Paraglaciecola psychrophila 170: one gene and its partner. The main gene of each other region encodes a partner of the protein of the gene in region 2 in a complex. Links are inferred from orthologs where the notes say so. Each region holds a gene or a part of one and is shown on either strand. Other genes may lie near its edges.

Region 1 (10,298 bases), 660 kb from region 2 along the record:
CTTTCAACAGTTCTATCCTGAGTGTCTTGACCACGGACAGAGATTTGTCCAAGACTACAGTCTCAACAATAACCGCGAGAAATAAGTATGCCCGTACACGAAATTCATCACCCTTTAATTCAACACAAAATAGGTTTAATGCGTGAAGAAGGGATTAGCAGTAAAGATTTTCGGGAGTTAGCGAGCGAGGTGGGTAACCTTTTAACTTATGAAGCCACTAGAGAGCTACAGACTGAGGTGGTTGAAACCACAGATTGGAATGGGAAAAAAATAAACATACAAAAAATAAAGGGCAAAAAAATAACAGTCGTTCCTATTTTACGTGCCGGTTTAGGTATGTTGGATGGTGTTTTAAGGCTAATCCCTAATGCTAAAATTAGTGTGGTAGGTTTGTATCGTGATGAAGAAACGCTACAACCTGTTGCCTATTTCGATAAAGTCGTAAAAGACGCCGCAGAACGCACCGCATTAATTGTAGATCCGATGTTAGCTACTGGTGGCACTCTTATTGCCACCGTAGATTTACTCAAGCAAAAAGGCTGTAAACATATTATGGGGCTATTTTTAGTCGCGGCTCCAGAGGGTTTAGAGGCAGTTCAAGCTGCACATCCTGATGTCGACATTTATACCGCAGCAATCGATGAAAGACTGAATGAACAGGGTTACATATTGCCAGGGCTTGGGGATGCTGGTGATAAAATTTTTGGTACCCGATAAGCCTAAAAGTATTGAGTGTCACTTATGATTTAATAAGAGCCATTTTATTAAATCATGCATTGTGAGACGTGAGGTTTATTAGTGTATAAATTGATGTCATTTACTTTTTATTATTTGAACGTGGATAAATATGTACCTGCAGAAATGATGAATAGAGCCTACTTTAGGCCAACGAGATATTATTTTTTAATCAATTTTTTATTGTTGCTTGTCTCAACTGCGAGTCAAGGTGAGCCGTTGATCCAGGACCCAACATTTTCTCGTTTATCCACAGATAATGGTTTATCTCAGAATACTATCAATTCTCTGTTATTAGATGATGAAGGTTTTTTGTGACTGGGTACCGCTGATTTGATGGCTATCAAAACCAGCAAGTCCTTGGTCCAAACAACGAATTCAATGCTGCCCCTATAAATTATTTGTTTCAGGACTCAAAAAGAAACCTTTGGGTCAGTGACTCTGTCAAAGGCGTTCACCAATATAACCTCACGAAAAATACAACCAAAAATATTATCAATTTAAAGTTAAAGCGGGATAACCAATTAACACAAAAAGCCAGTTACGTTAGCGAGGACGAACTGGGAAACATATTATTCTCAATGGATGAGGGTGTTTATTCCTATTCATATGTTACTAATAAGCTTTCTGTTGAATATTTGTTACCAGATAAAATGCTTAATAATGGTAGTAATGTTAGAACCCATTTATTGTCACAAGGCATTCTGACCTGGTCAACCTAATACGACTACCTCAGTTAAGCTACTTTTTGTAATTCATTGTTTTGTTGTTCAAAGTTATTAGGACTTTGGTAATCCAAGTACGAATGAAGTCTATGGCTGTTGTACCACATGGTCATGTAATTCAAGATGTCTTGTTGGGCGCTAAATCGTGTAGAGTAATTACGCCAATGCACCCGTTCTTGCTTTGTATTTTTGCTCTACCACCTATGCGATGGCATCCAATTTAAATTCTTTTGAATATTTCTTACGTGCATTCATAGTCCACTCCAGTTTTGAGTATTATCTCTTAACTAGAGTGTCCGAATCAATTAGACCACTTCATCCTGATGCGCTGGCCGACTCGAAGCGGCATGATAACTCCAGATATATTTATTCCTGTTTCAGAGGAGCTTGGTTTAATAGAGCATATGACATTAGATGCGTTTGAACGAGCGATGCCAGTACTGAATGAAATGCGCCAGAATGTTTTTTGCTGGGTATATATCAGTAAACCTGTCGGCTAAACATTTCGACAACCAATCTTCAATTGATAAGATTATTCTGCTTTTGGAGCAAAATAATATACCAGTTACAGCCATACGTTTTGAAATTACCGAAAGTGCCTTGATGCGCGATTACGATAAAGCACTGACGTACATGACCCAAATACAGCAGAAAGGCTTTTTAATTGCGTTAGATGATTTTGGTACTGGGTTTTCATCTCTGAAGTATCTTAAAGAATTCCCAATAAACATCATCAAGGTAGATAAAAGTTTTGTTGATGACATCGGAAAAAACCAAAATAATGAGGCCATTATCCTCACAACGCTAAGCATGGCTAAACAATTAAAAATGAGTTGAGTGGCAGAGGGTATTGAAACCCTTGAGCAGGTAGAGTTTTTCAAAAAGAATAAATGTCAGCATCTACAAGGTTATTACTTTTCTAAACCGGTTCCGGCAATCGATATTCTCGCACTATTAGAAAAGACACGGTAGATAACTTAAACTAGGAATAGAGATAAGACCCAGTCTTTATTCAAACACAAAAGGCAGTGATTGATACTTTCCAAAAGGCATTGCTTGATATACCGCAAAGTGTAAGTGCGGCAAAGAAGAGAACCCCGTATTACCCGAGTAACCTATTTTTTGACCTGCAATAACGCGCACACCTTGTGCAACCGTAACGCCATTTTTTCTCAGATGGTAATACTCACCTGTGGTGTCATCATCATGCAAAATCACTACGTAATTAGCATATTTAGCGTATTTTCGACTAGCACCTCCCCGTGTATGATGCTCAATTAAGTCAATCACAACCCCTGCCCTAGCTGCATGTATAGCAGTACCAATAGGCATAGCAAAATCAACCGCATACCTTGATGGCCCACTGTGGCTATATCCACCGCCAAAGCCTTGTACTATAGGGAAATAATCACCTTGAGCATATGGGTTTTGATAAACAGTATCCCCTTGATGTTTCGCCAGCATATTGCCTGGTGCCCAATAAAAAGATTCGTCATACCAAATTTTTCGTCTAATGTTGATGGGCTGCAACTCAAGCACTTTAACTCGCTGATACCCTTGAAGCACTTGGTTAACAATATGTTGGCGCTGGTTTGTGGCAGACGTTTTTAAGTTATTGGTGTCCACTTCTAAGGTGACAGTCACCACAAAAGGTTTTTTATTGTAAAGCCAATAACCGACCTGCTTGTTGTTCTCTATTTTCTCTACACATGCCCAATCATCCATGCAGTAATTACCTGAGTTCGCAAAAGAACTACAGGTAACCAACATACTGAATATGGCTGTAAAAAAAGTTAAGGAAAAAGTAGTAAAAAATTTAGTTATAAAAACCGAGTGATAGTACAAGACACAGTTACTTAGCAAAAAGGTTATTCACATGCTCAGCAAAAGGTGCGGCACGCATAAAACCTGTCACTCTAGCCGTACTTATCTCTTGTCCTTGAGTATCAAAAAATAAGATAGTCGGTAAACCTAACACTGAAAACTTCTCTTGGAATGCAATATTGTTATCAGTGTTATCAGTTAAATCAATCTGCATTAGAACGGAATCGCTCAACGCTGCCACGACCTGACTATCGGGGAATGTATATTTTTCAAACTCTTTACACGCTACACACCAATCTGCGTAAAGGTCTAACATTACTGTTTGCCCATTAGCATTGGCCTCGGCTAGTGCTAGATTGAAGCTTTCGATACTGCTTACGCTCAGAAATTCTTGATGCGCGACAGGGGTATTATTTGATTGAGCTTGAGTATCGCTGTGGCCGAACCCATTGAATGTTTGATAACCATAACCGGCTGAAAAAAACAGGCCAATGAAGATCAAAAATGCACGAAGGCCTTTATAAAAATTTGTTGGGCTGTTTTGATTCATCACAAAGAAATATGTGAAAGTAGTTAAGCCAAGCAATGTCCAAGCGATGTCGGTAGCAACATGTGAAACTAAACGTTCTACAAACATAATGGCAACTGCCAGCATCATAAAACCAAACGTGACTTTAACAACGTTCATCCAGTTACCTGCCTTGGGTAACAATTTACCACCCGTAATGCCGAATAAAATCAACGGAATACCCATACCTAAACTCAATACATACAATGCACTGAACCCCAGCACTAAATCACCACTTTGGGCGATAAATAACAAAATCCCGGTCAGCGGCGCAGTGGTGCACGGAGAAGCCACTAAACCAGAAATCGCCCCCATCGCCAACACCCCAAAGTAACTTCCACTGGTTTGTTTATTGCTCATGGCGTTGAGCTTTTCTTGCCATGAAGAAGGCAATTGCAACTCATAGGCACCAAACATCACGACTGCTAACAACACAAATATGACAATTAGCGCAATTAAAATAGCCGGATGTTGTAAACCAGCCTGAAATTGCACACCTGCAGAAGCAACAATCAATCCCAACAACGAGTAAGTGATAGCCATACCTTGTACATATACAAATGACAAAGTAAACGCTCGGGACGTGCTAATAGTTTTACCTTGACCAATCACAATACCAGACAAAATTGGATACATAGGAAATACACAAGGTGTAAATGCTAAACCAATACCTAAGCCTAAAAATAACAGCAGGGTGATAAATAAACTCTGTTCACTAGACAACAGACTGGCTAACTCAAATTGCTCTGAAATGGGTGCTTGAGTATTTGATTCAATTGCTGAATCTTTTGATAATTGGTTAGACTCCGCTTCAGAAACATTTCCGACCTGATTCAGATACACTTCTCTAGTAGTAGGTGGATAACACAAACCAGCGTCAGCACAACCCTGATAACGAATTTTAACTATGCCATCTTGCACTGAGGATACTATGGGGTAAGTTATATCTAGTTGGTTACGAAATACGTCAGATAATCCATAAAACTCATCTTCAATTTGTTCGGCCACTGGAAAAACGGGCATACCCAACTCAGCTTGCTTAACAACTGTTTTAAACTGCTTTTTATACAGATAATAACCATCAGCTATTTTCCAGCTTAGGGTGAGCTGATCGCCTTGCTGGGCGAAATCGAATTGAAACGCTTCATCTACTTGTAAAAATTCTGGTTCGTCAGCAAACAGATCACTTAAAGGATCGGATGTTTGCGCCGTAACCACAGATGAAAAAAAACAAAAACTAAGTAGTAAAACATAATATCTAATACTGAACTTCATCGACAACACTTCTTATATAAAAGGTAACTTGGCACTATGTTCATTATACCAATGGACCAACGGGGATTATTAAATAATATTAAAGCACAAACCTTAACAAAATATTAAGACTGCATATTCACGACACATTACTTTGTTTAGAGACCCAATCTTTAAGAGTCAAATTTCACTACTTTGCTAAATAAGATAAACTTAAAAGATAAAAAGCTCTTGGGCACTAAACTCGTTAGACAATCCAAACAACACTCTGTAACAATATGATGGTATATATGCTGGAGTTTTGTTATTCAGTCCCAATATCATTACCAACACATTAACATAGAGAGTATACGTAAAGCTTGTTACGTAAAGCTCAAATAACGAGGCATCTTTGTTTAAACTATTTTTATTATTCGCAATTTTACCTATTGTCGAAATAGCCATATTGATCAACGTGGGTGAACAAATAGGTGGTTGGTACACCGTAGCTATCGTTATTTTAACCGCCTTTGCTGGTGCACATTTAGTTAGGCAACAAGGGATTAGCACCCTGATGCAAGCACAACAAAAAATGCAGGCTGGCACTATGCCTGGTCAAGAAATGGCTGAAGGTTTATTGTTAGTAATTGCAGGTGTGTTATTAGTCACCCCCGGTTTTGTCACTGATGGCATTGGTTTTTTATTGAGTTTACCGATGACTCGCCCGCTTATAGCCAAAGGGTTGGTGAAAAGATTATCCATCCGGATGATCAATCCCTCTTTTAATGGTAATTTTTCGCAACAGCAACCTCACCAGCAGCAACCTCATTCAACCGATCAATCTGAAGATATTATCGAAGGTGAGTTTGAACACAAAAATAAATCACCCGTCAACCCAGCTATTAAGGATGACTTAAGAAAGCCAGACTAATCTAGGCACTACGTTTTCAATAATCTTTGCAGGTAAATACTAATGCTTTGGCGTTTCTTGGTTTTCATTCTGTTTGTTTGCTCACCAGCTCAGGGGTTTGATAACCAAGAATATTCAGTATCAGCACTTTATCAAAAATGGTTGCTACTGCAAGTGCATGAAGACCAACAACTCTCCGAACTCACTGCACTAGCCAAGAAAGCTGAAACACTTACTAAACAATACCCTCTACCTGCGGATTGCTGGGCCTTGCAGGGTATGACCAAATCTCAACAAGCAAATGTAGAGAGTGGTTTTGGTGGATTGAGGTTAGTAAAACAGGCTAAAGATATGTTGCAGAAAACCTTATCTATAGACACTTATATTTTTTATGGTGTGGCTTACGCCGAGTTAAGTTGGCTTTATCACCGCACCCCAGGCTGGCCATTTTCTTTTGGTAGCGACAAAATGGCCAGGCATCGGCTTAACTGAGCCGTAAACATCAACCCATGAAGCATAGCCGCAATTTTCGCTACGCTGACTATTGGTTTGACCAAGAAAACTATACTCAAGCATAAACGTTCTTTGAAGCCACTTTAAAGGCGATTAAACTACACAACCCAACCGAACGTTACAACCAAGATTGGAGTTAACATAAAAAACAACTTGCAGATCAAATGTTAGCAAAAGTACACAATAAATACAGCTACCTAAACCACCTTGACCTTTCAAACTAGATCACTTTCGACTACCTTAGCGGCATAGTGTAGTGGGACTTTACATAGAGTTATTAAAATGCGAATTTTGTTAGTCGAAGATGATATGCAATTAGCCAGAGGCCTGCACCAGTCACTTCGTTCCGAGGGGTTTACCGCCAATCATGTCACTAACGCTAAGTCAGCCATGTTGACCATAAAAACCAATGAATGTGACATGTTAATATTGGACTTAGGTTTGCCAGATATGGACGGTCTAACGCTGCTTAAAAACATCAGGCAAATGAAGGTCAATATCCCTGTTCTGGTACTCACAGCAAGAGACTCCATCGAGGACAAAATTAAAGGACTAGACCAAGGTGCAGATGATTATCTAAGTAAACCTTTTGATGTAAACGAACTTATTGCACGTTTACGAGTGATTGAGAGAAGGTTGGGTACCGCCACTACTTCTACTATTACTATTGGTGAGGTATGTCTAGACTGCGCTTCTCATCAGTTAAGTGTTGCTGGTCAGGTGGTTGAATTATCTCGCAAAGAATTTATGCTATTAAAGGTGCTGTTAGAACAAGCTGGTCGTATTCAATCCAGAGAACAACTTGAGTCTAAATTGTACGAGTGGGGTGAAGAGGTAGCGAGTAATGCAGTTGAGGTACATGTTCACCACCTCCGTAAAAAACTCCCCGAAGCCTTTATCAAAACAATCCGCGGTGTAGGTTACAGTGTTAAAACTAGCCCTCGTATAGAGTCATAAATTTGTCTATTCGTCGCTATCTAACACTGATTTTATTATCTGTGATTACATTAGTCACCTTCGCGGCTGCCATCCAGGGTTACCGCGGCAGTATGGCGAAAGCAACCAGCGTATTTGATAATGAATTACGCTCTTTGACCTATGTGCTGGTGAATATTACCGACTTGAGCACTCAGTCATTAGCGCCACAACCTGACGCTGCTTTTATATACCAAATATGGCAACATAACCAATTAATAGTTAGTTCTCATCCAGAACTTAAAGCGGCAATGAGTAATTTTAAAAATGGATTTGCTGAGCATAATTTTTTAGCTCAACGTTGGCGCACTTATGCACATTTTTTTGAATCGGACAATAAATGGGTGTTTGTTGCACAACCCTTAAACCGGCGCTTTGAACTAGCAGAAAAAATGATCTTGGCTGCGGTTACACCGCTGATTTTGTGTATTCCGTTGCTAGCCATTATTATATTTTTGTTGGTCAGCACGGGTTTGCGGCCATTGAGGCTTCTATCTGACAACTTGCGCGCCAAAAAAGCCGATGACCTTAGTCCCATTACCCAGCAGAATCAGCAAAACGAACTCAGCCCAGTATTAGAAACCTTGAATCAATTATTTGAACGACTAAACGCAGCCTTTTCACGAGAAAAACGCTTTGCCTCAGACGCAGCCCATGAATTACGCACCCCATTGAGCGTCTTAAAAATCAATGCCCACAACCTAAAGTTAGCGCTAAACAATAACAGTACTTCAAACGCCAATATGCAATACCTGCAAGAAGGTATTGAGCGAATGAGCCATGTAGTAGAACAAATTTTACTGCTCAACCGAACCAATCCTGAACAATACCAAGGTCAATTTAAACAAATAAATACTGCTTCACTCTGCCAAAATGTTATAGCCAGTTTATTCCCACAAATTGAAGCAAAAAGACAAGAAATAGAACTAGTTGGTCAAAGTGCAAGCATTTTAGGTGATGAGTTTTCTCTAGGTATATTGCTACAAAATTTGATCTCCAATGCGAGTAAATACTCACCTGAAGAGACCCTAATTAGGGTGACATTGAAAAGTCTGGAGCAGCGAGTGATTATACAAGTAGAAGATTCAGGTCCAGGAATTGATGAATCAGAGTATAAAAGAGTATTTGAGCGTTTTTACAGAATTGGCGGTGACCGTCATGACAGCAACACCCCAGGGTGTGGTTTAGGTTTAGCCATTTCTAAGCATATTGCCGAACTGCATAATGCTGCATTAAAACTAAGCCGTTCTGAGCAATTATCAGGCTTATCAGTAGAGCTGATATTATTACAAGGGCAATCCAGTGAATAAAGTTATAGGCGCTTTAACACTATGCTTTGGCTTATTTTGTCAGTCACTGTTGGCGGCTGTTGAGGAGTATCATGTCCAGCTCAAGGATCACCTATTTTTCCCATCACAGATTACCATCCCAGCAAATCAAAAAGTCAAACTCATAATCTATAACCAAGATAATACACCAGAGGAATTTGATAGCTTTTCACTCAATAGAGATAAAGTCATTTTTGCCAATAATAAAGCAACCATATTTATTGGCCCACTGCAGCCTGGCGAATACGATTTTTTTGGGGAGTATAACCCTAATACCGCAAGGGGTAGTGTGATCGTTGAACATCAAAAGCAAAAGGCTGCAGATGCTAATTAATACGGTTATTTTATTTTTACGGGATGCATTGCCGATATTTGTGTTGGTTGTGTATCTATATGTTCATCTGCCAGCGACTAAGTTATGGCTATTGTTGAGTATTGCAGCAGGTGCCCTTTTGAGCCTAATCTACATCAATCAAATCCATGTCATCGGTCAATGGTTTGATGGTAAAGGCATTGAATTATCATTATGTTTGTATCAGGTATTTGTCTACTTGTTAACCCTGATTTTGGGCTATGGATTAAACCGAAAGCAACCTTCAAAAAAGCATTATTTATATTGGGTCTCAGGCTCAATGGTAAGTTTAATCTTAGTGTCTAAAGGCAGTAACTTTATTTTGTACTTCGATGGTTATTTAAACCAAAGTAATGCAATGCAATCTATGTTGCTCGGTACATTTTTGGGTCTAGGTATTTGTTTCAGCTTAGCCATATTATTGTATCTGACTGCACAATGGTTAAAACAGCGTCTAGGCACTTGGGCAACATGGTTATTAATTCATATTTACGTTACTGGCCAACTCGTCAACGCTTTATCTTTACTGGTTCAGGTCGACGTTATTGATGCTTCAGCAACAGCATGGAGTAGTCAGCACTTAGTTAGTAATGAATTTGAATTAGGTCATCTATTTAACGTGTTGTTTGGCTATCAGGCATCACCCTCTGTTGCTCAAGTGATTGTATATGTGCTCGCCTTATTGATCCCATTGGCTATTTTCTATTCCCTCAAGCTATATTCAGCTTCCCACTCAGGTCACAAACAATGAAAACCATTTTCCGCATATCTATTGCGCTTTTGTACTGTCTATTTTCGATATCAATAAGTCGGGCTGACGGCATTCAAGTTGACAAAGTTTATCATCCTTATGTCTTAGCTAATGAGCGGGAATTAGAGTGGCGTTTTACTTCTAGACAAAACGATGACGGCAATGTGTTGGCGCAACGTTTTGCTTACGGGCATGCCGTTTCAGAATACGTGACGATTGAAGGTTACATAGTTGGGGAAAGAGACGACATCGGAGACTTTGGTCTACAAGCTTATGAACTTGAGGTTCGCTGGATGTTAACCGACCAGGGAGAACTATGGGCAGATTGGGGTATGTTATTTGAGCTTGAAAAACAACATAAAGAAGATATCTACGAATTTACCA
Region 2 (10,286 bases):
TTATCCGAACAACTTTCATGGCTTCAAACTCCATACCAGCAACTTCTTCTTTTATCGGATAATAAGTTAAGTTGACTCTCGCCCCGGTCAGATTTTTATATACCTTTCTGCGTCGGAATTTAAAAGGCACTTCTGAGCCCTCAACCAACAATGTATTCATAAACCAATCATCGTCTTTTCTCTGGACATGTGAAATCACAACCAACTCTTCAGAATGAGTAAGATTATCGTGTTTATCCAGTAATTTTTCTACATCCGTTTTTTTTACCATGACCACTATTAAATTTAGTTAAAGAACAATTCTAGCACTTATCTCAAAGTACATAAATAATTATACCAAACTCGCCTCAAAATACGTATTTATACAACCTAAATTTGCCATTTATTGGCTGCACTCATTCGCAGTACTCACTTTAAGGATTAAGTTAATGAGGATGCGTTCATTTGCCAATGATATTTAGTTACGATGGTCTTGAGTATATAAACAGATAACAGCAAAAGATGTCGAGCCACATAGATAACCAAGGAGCACCAAGTGTTGAGCACAGTAAAAGCTCAAACAATGGTTAAGAATATTCAAGTTGTACCGAATCCATAATTCTATTTATTCTCATTGTCCTCTTTGTCCTCTTTGTCTTAGGTGTTGAACAACTTTTTGCTTTTTCTATCTGCCCCAGGCCATTTAAAAAGCTAGTTAACAGTCTAAGAATGTATATTGACGTTAATAATGCTACAAAGCGCTCACGCCCTCGACCATTAATTGCAAGCTAGTTCGGCCACGAAACTCGTTGATATCTAACTTATAAGCAAGATTCACATGGCTGCATTGTGCATTAGGCCACAAATCCAAATCGACATTAAAAGCAATAGCATCGATTAACACACCACTTTCATGTTTAACCATCATTTTTAGGTGTTTACTGCCCACTAAGCGTTGTTCCATTAATTGGAATTCACCATCAAACAGTGGCTCTGGAAATCCCTGCCCCCAAGGCCCAGCGTCCTTTAAACATTGAGCAAAAGCTAACGTAAAGTCTTCGGTCTGTAACTCACCATCAGAAATCAATTCACCTGCTAGTGGTTTATCTTTAAGATTTTCTTCCGCTATCTGATGAAAAACTTGCTCAAAAGCAGATAGATTTTTTAATGGTAAACTGAGTCCGGCTGCCATAGCATGGCCTCCAAACTTGCCAATAATATCTGGATATCGGCTGTTTATCTCTTCGAGTAAATCACGAATATGTAACCCTGGAATAGAACGAGCAGAACCTTTAAGAGTGTCGTCATCCTGATGCGCAAAAGCGATAGTTGGACGATAATATTTATCTTTAATACGGCCGGCCAAAATACCAATCACACCTTGATGATAATCAGCTTGGTACAACACTAAACCGAAAGGTAAAGTACTTGCTTCAAGGTTCAACCCCTCCAAAGCTTTTACCGCTTCTTGCTGCATCGACCCTTCTATTTCACGCCTCTCACGGTTTAAACTATCCAGCTGTACGGCTATTTGCCTTGCACGTGCGGGATCATCAGTCATCAAACATTCAATACCCAACGACATATCATCTAACCGCCCGGCAGCATTGAGACGTGGTCCGACAACAAAACCTAAATCAGAGGCTACTAAACGACTTTTTTCTTTACTTGCCACTTCAATTATCGCCTGTATACCCGGCCGACATTTGTCGCTACGTATACGCTGTAAACCTTGGTGCACCAATATTCTATTGTTATCGTCTAATGGCACAACATCAGCTACGGTGCCAAGTGCCACCAAATCTAGTAATGAGGCTAAGTTGGGCACAGGTAAACCCTGCTGCTCAAGCCATCCATTGGATTTCAGCTCTGCTCGAAGGGCTAACATCAAATAAAATGCTACACCTACCCCGGCTAAATTTTTAGACAAAAACCCACAACCTGGTTGGTTGGGATTGACTATTGCATCCGCAATCGGTAATGATTCAGCGGCTAAATGGTGGTCTGTTACAATCACAGTTATACCCAAAGATTTAGCTTTTTCAACACCAGCAAAACACGCAATGCCATTGTCGACTGTCATGATGACTTCTGCTTGTTGTTGCGCCGCAACTTCTACTATTTCTGGACTTAAGCCATAACCAAAATTGAACCTGTTAGGGACTAAATAATCATGGTTAGTCGATCCCATCATGCGCAAAGACATCATACTCAATGCTGTGCTTGTGGCACCATCGGCATCAAAGTCACCCACAATTATTATCTTTTTATTGGTTGCTATCGCTTGAGACAACAAATGAACGGCTTTCTCAACACCTTGTAATTGGTCGTAATGTAATAGTGCTTGAGCACTACGATTGAGTTGCGCCGCGTCCTCGACACCTCTATCAGCATAAATTTGTTTTAATCGTGGATGCAACAACTCAGGAAGATGTTGGCTATTCATTTTGGGTCTACGGCTGATTTGCACTTAAATATTTACCCATTGGAGAAGTGAAAAACAAAAAAGCCTGTATTAGAAAAATACAAGCTTAAGAATAGTGTAATTTAAAAAATTAAAGAATGGCTTTTAACGCTTCTTCAAGCTGTTTAGGTGGTTGATAACCCGGAATAACAGAGCCATCAGGCATAATGATATTAGGTGTGCCGTTTACCCCAATTTTTTGGCCAAAAGCATATTGCTCAGCGACTTTTGTTTTGCAGTCTTTACTGGCTACTGTGCCACCAGCTTTGGCGTTATCCATAGCTTCTTGCTTATTATCCGAGCACCAAATCGAAACCATATCGGTGTAAGTAGAACTATTAATACCACCACGAGGAAAGGCTAGATAGCGAACAGTAATACCCAGATCGTTATATTGCTCCATTTCATTATGCAACTTACGGCAATAACCACAGGTAATATCTGTAAATATATTGACCACATATTTTTCTTTATCTGCTTTGTATTCGATAACAGCGTCTTTAAATTCTGCTAAACCACCTAAGCGCACACTTCCAAGAGCTTCTTCAGTCACATTACGCATACCTTCTTCGATATCATAAATGCGAGCTTGCAACAAATACTTGCCATCTTGGCTGGTATAAAACAACCCTTTCTCTGTCATCACTTGCAATAGGCCGGTAACCGGCGCATCACCAATAGAACTTATTTGCATACCAAGAGCCGCTTGCAGTTTAGCTTTTACCTGATCAAGGTTTTGTGTATCTGCTGCTGCAAAAGTTTTGAGACTAACAGTACTGACCAAACCAATAAGTACCAAGCCAATTTTCGTCCAATTTTTCATAATCTGCCCAACTGATTGCTGTATTGATAAGACCTTAATTAGGCCAAATAATTTCAAAGTATATTACCAGTTTAACGGAATACGTCTATCAAACCAAACGGTTCGGCAAATATGTATGTAACGACTGTTTTTAAGCTTTCTGCCTATAGCCAGCAGATTTCTGAATACTTTTTTTCAAGCTCAACTTTGAGCGTATACTCGTCTAAAAACGCTTCAGCGTTGACTAGACTAATCAGCTTTAAACACATGAATGACGTAAAACAGTTAGGTAGTCTTTTAATCTTTAATTAGGTAGAGATTTACTCTGGAAACTCTGAGTTAAAAAACGCGGTTTAGATTAACAATGACTTTGATATTGCTGCAAAATTTATATTAGTTTGTTTAACCATGTCCAAGTTCATTCCGATTCAAAAAATCGATATAAGACTCCCCAACTCAATTGTCGTCCAGGCCTTGCACATAAAACAAAGATTAGCCTCGTGGATGATGCTCTGCCACCAACTTCTGCAATCGCTCCGTCGCCACATGTGTATAAATTTGCGTGGTGGATAAGTCACTATGCCCCAACAACATTTGAACCACACGCAAGTCTGCACCATGGTTAAGTAAGTGTGTAGCAAACGCGTGGCGCAAAGTGTGAGGTGATAAGTCGGTTTGAATATTCGCTATTTGACTGTAAAGTTTAATCCGGTGCCAAAAGGTTTGACGAGTCATGGCCACCCCACGTTTGCTTGGGAAAATAATGTCACTTTCGGATTTAAGTAACGCACCCCGTCCGTGTTTTATAAAAGTCGAAACCCATTCAATCGCTTCTTCGCCTAGGGGCACCAGTCTATCTTTACTGCCTTTACCTGTGACTCTTACAACACCTTGTTGAAGACTTAGTTGGTCTAATCGTAAACTGACTAACTCGGTCACTCGCAGGCCAGTGGCGTACAACACCTCTAACATGGCTTTATCACGGAGTTGAATCGGATCATCGATTTTAGGCGCATTGAGTAAGTCGATGACCTGTGACTCGGTCAACGTTTTAGGAAGTGATTGCGGCAGCTTGGGATTTTGCAGCAGGCTAACTGGGTCGTCACTGCGAATTTTTTGACGTAACATAAACTGGCACAAACTACGTAAACTGCTTAGAAAGCGTGACGTACTTCGACCAGATAAACCACCGTCATAACGTATAGCAAGATATTGATTTAATACATCTTGTTCAAAGTCGACTAACTGTACTAGATTGTCAGTCTCACTTTGCTTGGCAAGAAAAAGTGAAAATTTAGTTAAATCAGAACGATAAGCACTAAGGGTATTTTCACTTAATCCTTTTTCTAACCACATGGCTTCAACAAAGTTTTCTATCTGAGCCGAATCGGAAGTATTTAGCGACATAAAGGTTTAATTGCTCGGGTAATAAAAGGCTAACTTATACAACACTATCTTTACCGCATTGCCAACACAGTTCAAAGCTAGCGCCATTTTGCTCTTTACAGTTGCTGCATATCCAAGGAGATGAGTCTGTTGGTTGATATTCAAATTCAGCAATAAACTGCTGGGCCTTGAGTAACCATTGAGGATCGCTGATCCAAACTTCTGGCAACACGTCCATAGGCGATAATTCGCCCATGGCACCTATCGCAAATTCATTTTTCACAAAACAAGGAATACCTTTTTCATCAAGTAATTGTTTGATTTGAAAAACCATAAAGCGGTCGTAATGAGAATAAACTTTATCCAAAATTGCCTTTAATCCATATCGATAGAAACATCAGACAGCGATCCAAGTTGATTGCCTTCATTCGAATCCAGTTTGATCATAAGGCGCAAATCGTTTGGCGAGTCAGCATGGTGGATAGCATGATCCAGAGTAACTTTGCCAGCTTTGTACAAGTCATATAAGGCCATATCAAAACTCTGCATACCTATTTCCTTGCCTTTTTTCATCGCTTCTTTCAAACCACCAATTTCGTTACGCTGAATAAGATCTGTGACTAATGGAGAGTTAAGCAATATTTCAATCGCTGCAACTCGGCCTTTACCATCTGGAGTGGGAACCAGTTGCTGAGCAATAATGGCTCGCATATTCAAACTCAAGTCAAAGCGTAGCTTTTCATGTTGATCCGATGGTGCCAAATGCATAATACGCTCTATAGCTTGATTGGCGTTATTGGCATGCAATGTGGCCACACATAAATGCCCAGTATCAGCAAAAGACATGGCATATTCCATGGTTTCCATCGAGCGAATTTCACCAATCATAATCACATCAGGCGCTTGGCGTAATGAACTTTTCAATGCATCGTCGAAAGACTTAGTATCAATACCCACTTCTCGCTGAGTGACCACACAGTTGGCATGTTGATGTACAAATTCTATAGGGTCTTCTATAGTCAGAATATGCCCTTTTGAGTGTTGATTTCTATGCCCTATCAATGCCGCTAGTGAAGTTGATTTACCTGTACCTGTGGCACCGACAAATAACAACAAGCCACGCTTCGACATAATCACATCTTTTAATATTTCGGGTAAACCTAGGTCTGAAACTTGAGGTATTTGGGTGACAATACGCCTTACAACCATACCTGCCATATCTCTCTGCCAAAAAGCACTGCAACGAAAACGCCCTATTTCATCTCTAGCAATAGCAAAGTTACATTCTTTGGTTTCTTCAAATTCAAGTTTTTGTTTTTCGGTCATCGCATCATGTACTAGGGCTAAAGCGTCTTCTTGGCTTAAATTACTGCCACCGATAGGTGTCATTTGACCGTTTACTTTAGCACTAACTGGGAAGCCAACAGTGACAAATAAATCTGATGCACCTAAACCTTGCATCTCTTCTAAATAAGGTGTGAGTTCCATACATTAATTCCCAAAACTAGAAGTCGGTTTTTTATCAATTGATTTTGCAGCGGCATCTTGAGCCGTAATGAGGCCTTGGGCGACTAACCTCTGCAAACATTGATCCATGGTTTGCATGCCATGAGATTGACCCGTTTGGATAACCGAATACATTTGTGGCACTTTATCTTCGCGGATCAGGTTTCGGATAGCCGGAATACCTAGCATAATTTCGTGTGCTGCCACCCTACCCCCGCCCACTTTTTTCAATAAGGTTTGAGAAATAACCGCTCGCAACGATTCAGACAGCATAGAACGGATCATGGATTTTTCCGCCGCAGGAAACACGTCGATTAATCTATCAATAGTTTTAGGGGCCGAGTTGGTGTGTAACGTCCCAAATACCAAATGTCCGGTTTCGGCGGCTGAGATAGCTAAGCGAATCGTTTCTAAATCTCGTAATTCACCTACCAATATTATGTCAGGATCTTCACGTAACGCAGAGCGAAGAGCATTATTGAAGCTGTGGGTGTCTCGATGCACTTCACGTTGATTGAGCACACAAAGTTTATTTTCGTGGACAAATTCGATAGGATCTTCAATGGTTAGAATATGTTCACGTTTAGTTGAGTTAATGTGATCAACCATGGCTGCCAAAGTGGTACTTTTACCGGAACCTGTAGCGCCAGTCACCAGTATAATGCCAGTGGGCTGATTGATAATTTCTTTAAATATTTGCGGCGCACCTAAGTCATCTAAACTTAAGATCTCACTTGGTATAGTTCTTAATACTGCTGCCGCACCACGGTTTTGCACAAAAGCATTCACCCTAAAGCGTGATAAATCTTTTACTTCAAAGGAAAAATCGGTTTCGAGATTCTCTTCATATTCCTTACGCTGTTTGTCGTTCATGATTTCGAAAATCAGGGCATGCACTTCTTTATGGCTGAGTGCAGGTATATTTAATTTTCGCATTTCACCGTCAACACGTATGATTGGCGGTAATCCAGCAGAAAGGTGTAAATCAGAAGCTTTATTTTTAACACTAAAGGCTAAAAGTTCGGTAATATCCAATAAATATTCTCCGTATATCATGTTGCAATATGGAAACAATAGCAGAACGACTCAAAAGCGTACAAATAACCATCGAGCAATCTACCTTAGACGCACATCGTCCATCAAATACGGTAAAATTACTAGCGGTGAGTAAAACCAAACCCGTATCTGATATCGTGCTAGCGTATGAAGCAGGACAACGTTTGTTTGGTGAAAACTATGTGCAAGAAGGTGTGGAAAAAATCAAAGCCTTAGAATCACTCGATGATATTGAGTGGTATTTCATCGGGCCATTACAATCGAATAAAACTCGATTGGTAGCCGAACACTTCGATTGGGTGCAAGCCATCGACCGGCTAAAAATAGCCCAAAGACTAAATGATCAAATAGCACCACCCAAAATATTAAACCTGTGTATTCAAGTAAATATTGACGATGACGCAAATAAGGCCGGCATAGGCGTAAACGAATTAAATGACTTTGCCAAAGCCATTACAGAACTACCTAACCTTAGATTGCGCGGATTAATGACTATTCCGAAGGCCAATCAGTCTGTGACTGAACAAACAGCTAGCTTTGCTCACATGTCAGTATTATTCGAAAGTCTAAAAAAACAGTACACAACTGTCGATACCTTATCTATGGGCATGTCAGGTGATACGCAAAATGCTATTAACAATGGTAGTACTATGGTTAGAGTAGGAACCGCCATTTTTGGCTCAAGAAATTAACAGAAGGACAATCATGCAACACAGAAATATAGCCTTTATTGGCGCAGGCAACATGACGAGAAGCATTATCAGTGGTTTAGTCAACAATGCATACCCAGCGCACTTGATAACAGCCAGTAATCCTTCCATTGGAAAACTATCCGCTTTACAGGCTGATTTTGGCATTAATGTCACCCAAGATAATAAAGAAGCAGTAGATGCATCAGATGTCGTCGTGCTTGCAGTAAAACCACAACTTATGGAGCAAGTATGTGAGAAACTTGCACAGCAACAGGATTTAAGTGGCAAACTTTTTGTATCCATTGCGGCCGGTATTACTACCCCTCGACTTCAGCAAATGCTGGGTGGAACCTTGCCTGTTGTTCGCACCATGCCGAATACTCCAAGCGCGTTAGGCAAAGGAATGACCGGCCTATTTGCAGACACTAATATCGATGAAGTTGATAAGCAATATGCCGCTGATTTAATGGGTCAAGTGGGCGAAATTGCTTGGGTTGAGAAAGAATCGATGATAGACGGTGTGATCGCGGCGGCAGGCAGCAGCCCAGCCTATTTCTACTTATTTTTAGAAGCCATGCAAACAGAAGCAGAACGCCAGGGATTTGACCATGCAACGGCGCGGTTAATGGTTCAGCAAGCGATGCTAGGGGCAGCGGAAATGGTCTGTCAGCATCCTCACCTTGAATTAAGTGAGCTGCGGACCCAAGTTACCTCCAAAGGTGGAACAACTGCAAAGGCTATAGAGTCGTTTCAGGAACAAGGCTTACAACAAGTCGTCGCCAACGCCATGCAAGCAGCAGTTAAACGAGCGGAAGAAATGGCAAAGCAGTTCTAGACTGCTTTATTAAATATGCTTGTTCAAATGCTTTAGTTTTGACAGCTCAGACAGATACCGAGGAAAACCCATAATATGAGTTCAGTTCAGTTTTTAATCGATTTTGTTTTTAACATTTATTTAATGGTGGTTTTATTACGCCTATGGTTACAATTTGCCAGAGCGGATTTTTACAATCCATTTAGCCAATTTGTAGTCAAAGCTACTCAGCCTATAGTGGCCCCTATGCGCAGAGTGTTACCTTCGATCGGCCGTTTAGATACCGCAACCCTGGTGTTTGCACTATTGGTTGCGGGATTAAAAGTCGTCACTCTTAACATGGTGTTGGGAGGAACAAGTCTCAACGTCTTGTCCTTAGTCGTTGTATCATTTGTTATTGTCATTAAAGAAATTCTGACCTTAGTGATGTATGTGCTTATTTTGCGCGCTATTATGAGCTGGGTAAGCCAGGGCAGAAACCCAATGGAATTAGTATTAAGCCAACTCACTGAACCAATGCTGGCCCCAATTCGTAAAAGAATGCCTGAGATGGGTGGATTAGACTTATCGGTAATGGTGGTGATCTTTCTGTTATTGTTTATTCAAAAACTATTAGGTGATTTATTTGGAATTTTTTAATTTGAAGGTTATATATTTTTATTTATTGAGTCTTTCAGTAGCACTAGGACTGATGTTTTCTTCTCAAGTCAACGCAGAACAAAAACAAGTGCTAGGCAGTTGGGACGTGCATTACATTGCGTTAAACAGTACGTTTTTAACTCCTGAAGTAGCCAAACAATATGGCATAGTGCGCAGCAAATTTAATGCTCTTATTAATATCTCAGTGTTAGACAGGCAAGACAAGACAGCACAATCAGTAATTTTGACGGGTGACGCTAGAAACTTAATTGGTGTAGTTAAAAAGCTAACGTTTAAGCAGGTCAATGAGGGCAAGGCAATTTATTATTTGGCAGTACTGCCTTTTAGCGACCTAGAGCAGTACCGGATATCTATCGACATTAACGATGGGCTTGAGCAAAAAACATTAAAATTTCAACATAAATTTTATGCTGATTAAGGCACTATTTTTATAATGCAGAGTATTCAATGAAACTGCTCCTATATACTTTTGATTTTTGTTGTTAAATTAATTGTAGATAAAAGTTGATTTTATAGTGTTTCTTAAGTGAATTTTAAATATGGCTATAAGTAACGTCCCAACACAATCGTCACAGGATATCAGCCGTAGACAAGCTCTAAAATCCATCAGCCAAGCAGTAGTTGGGGTAACAGCAATAACCCAAGCCCCTTATGTGTTTTCCAGACAACGAACTCAACTCAGGGTGCTAGGCACTCACGTTACCTTGCAAGAAAAACTTCGCCAAAAAGCGATGGATGACTTGGACATCGATTTAATGTTTGAGCCTCGTGGGAGCGCCGCTGTATTGCAAAAAGCGTCAATGAACCCGCAATCTTTTGACTTGTGCGAACAATGGTCGAATAGCATAAGACCCCTATGGGCAAGTGGCTCCATACAACCCATTGAAAAAAAGAGACTGCGGTATTGGGACGAAATAAACCCATTAT

Evidence for each region.
Region 1: the proteins of dsbC (region 2) and C427_RS00625 are in contact, whole or in part, in a crystal structure (PDB 1JZD), measured with the Escherichia coli proteins. The link is inferred for Paraglaciecola psychrophila 170 from one-to-one orthologs.

What each region holds. Positions count from the first base shown.
Region 1 is NC_020514.1:127,632-137,929, reverse strand. Bases 2,692-5,583 are described here. They hold C427_RS00625 (protein-disulfide reductase DsbD), read right to left. Parts: upstream 5,071-5,583; coding sequence 3,313-5,070; downstream 2,692-3,312. Other genes in these bases: C427_RS00620 (FxsA family protein), read left to right, coding at 5,498-5,583; C427_RS00630 (M23 family metallopeptidase), read right to left, coding at 2,692-3,185. In the rest of the region: C427_RS00655 (acyl carrier protein phosphodiesterase), read left to right, coding at 1-85; upp (uracil phosphoribosyltransferase), read left to right, coding at 88-717; C427_RS00645 (hypothetical protein), read left to right, coding at 799-1,053; C427_RS26850 (EAL domain-containing protein), read left to right, coding at 1,905-2,297; more of C427_RS00630, read right to left, coding at 2,469-2,691; more of C427_RS00620, read left to right, coding at 5,584-6,016; C427_RS00615 (hypothetical protein), read left to right, coding at 6,059-6,487; C427_RS00610 (response regulator), read left to right, coding at 6,791-7,465; C427_RS00605 (ATP-binding protein), read left to right, coding at 7,468-8,793; C427_RS00600 (cupredoxin domain-containing protein), read left to right, coding at 8,786-9,145; C427_RS00595 (hypothetical protein), read left to right, coding at 9,135-9,914; C427_RS00590 (hypothetical protein), read left to right, coding at 9,911-10,298. UniProt on the Escherichia coli protein: Required to facilitate the formation of correct disulfide bonds in some periplasmic proteins and for the assembly of the periplasmic c-type cytochromes.
Region 2 is NC_020514.1:784,528-794,813, reverse strand. The notes cover bases 1,401-4,280. They hold dsbC (bifunctional protein-disulfide isomerase/oxidoreductase DsbC), read right to left. Parts: upstream 3,267-4,280; coding sequence 2,535-3,266; downstream 1,401-2,534. Other genes in these bases: xerD (site-specific tyrosine recombinase XerD), read right to left, coding at 3,738-4,280; recJ (single-stranded-DNA-specific exonuclease RecJ), read right to left, coding at 1,401-2,449. Outside these bases: C427_RS03520 (hypothetical protein), read right to left, coding at 1-271; more of recJ, read right to left, coding at 731-1,400; more of xerD, read right to left, coding at 4,281-4,652; C427_RS03500 (putative signal transducing protein), read right to left, coding at 4,687-4,998; C427_RS03495 (PilT/PilU family type 4a pilus ATPase), read right to left, coding at 5,007-6,119; C427_RS03490 (type IV pilus twitching motility protein PilT), read right to left, coding at 6,123-7,172; C427_RS03485 (YggS family pyridoxal phosphate-dependent enzyme), read left to right, coding at 7,202-7,885; proC (pyrroline-5-carboxylate reductase), read left to right, coding at 7,899-8,720; C427_RS03475 (YggT family protein), read left to right, coding at 8,796-9,338; C427_RS03470 (DUF4426 domain-containing protein), read left to right, coding at 9,325-9,777; C427_RS03465 (ABC transporter substrate-binding protein), read left to right, coding at 9,899-10,286. UniProt on the Escherichia coli protein: Acts as a disulfide isomerase, interacting with incorrectly folded proteins to correct non-native disulfide bonds.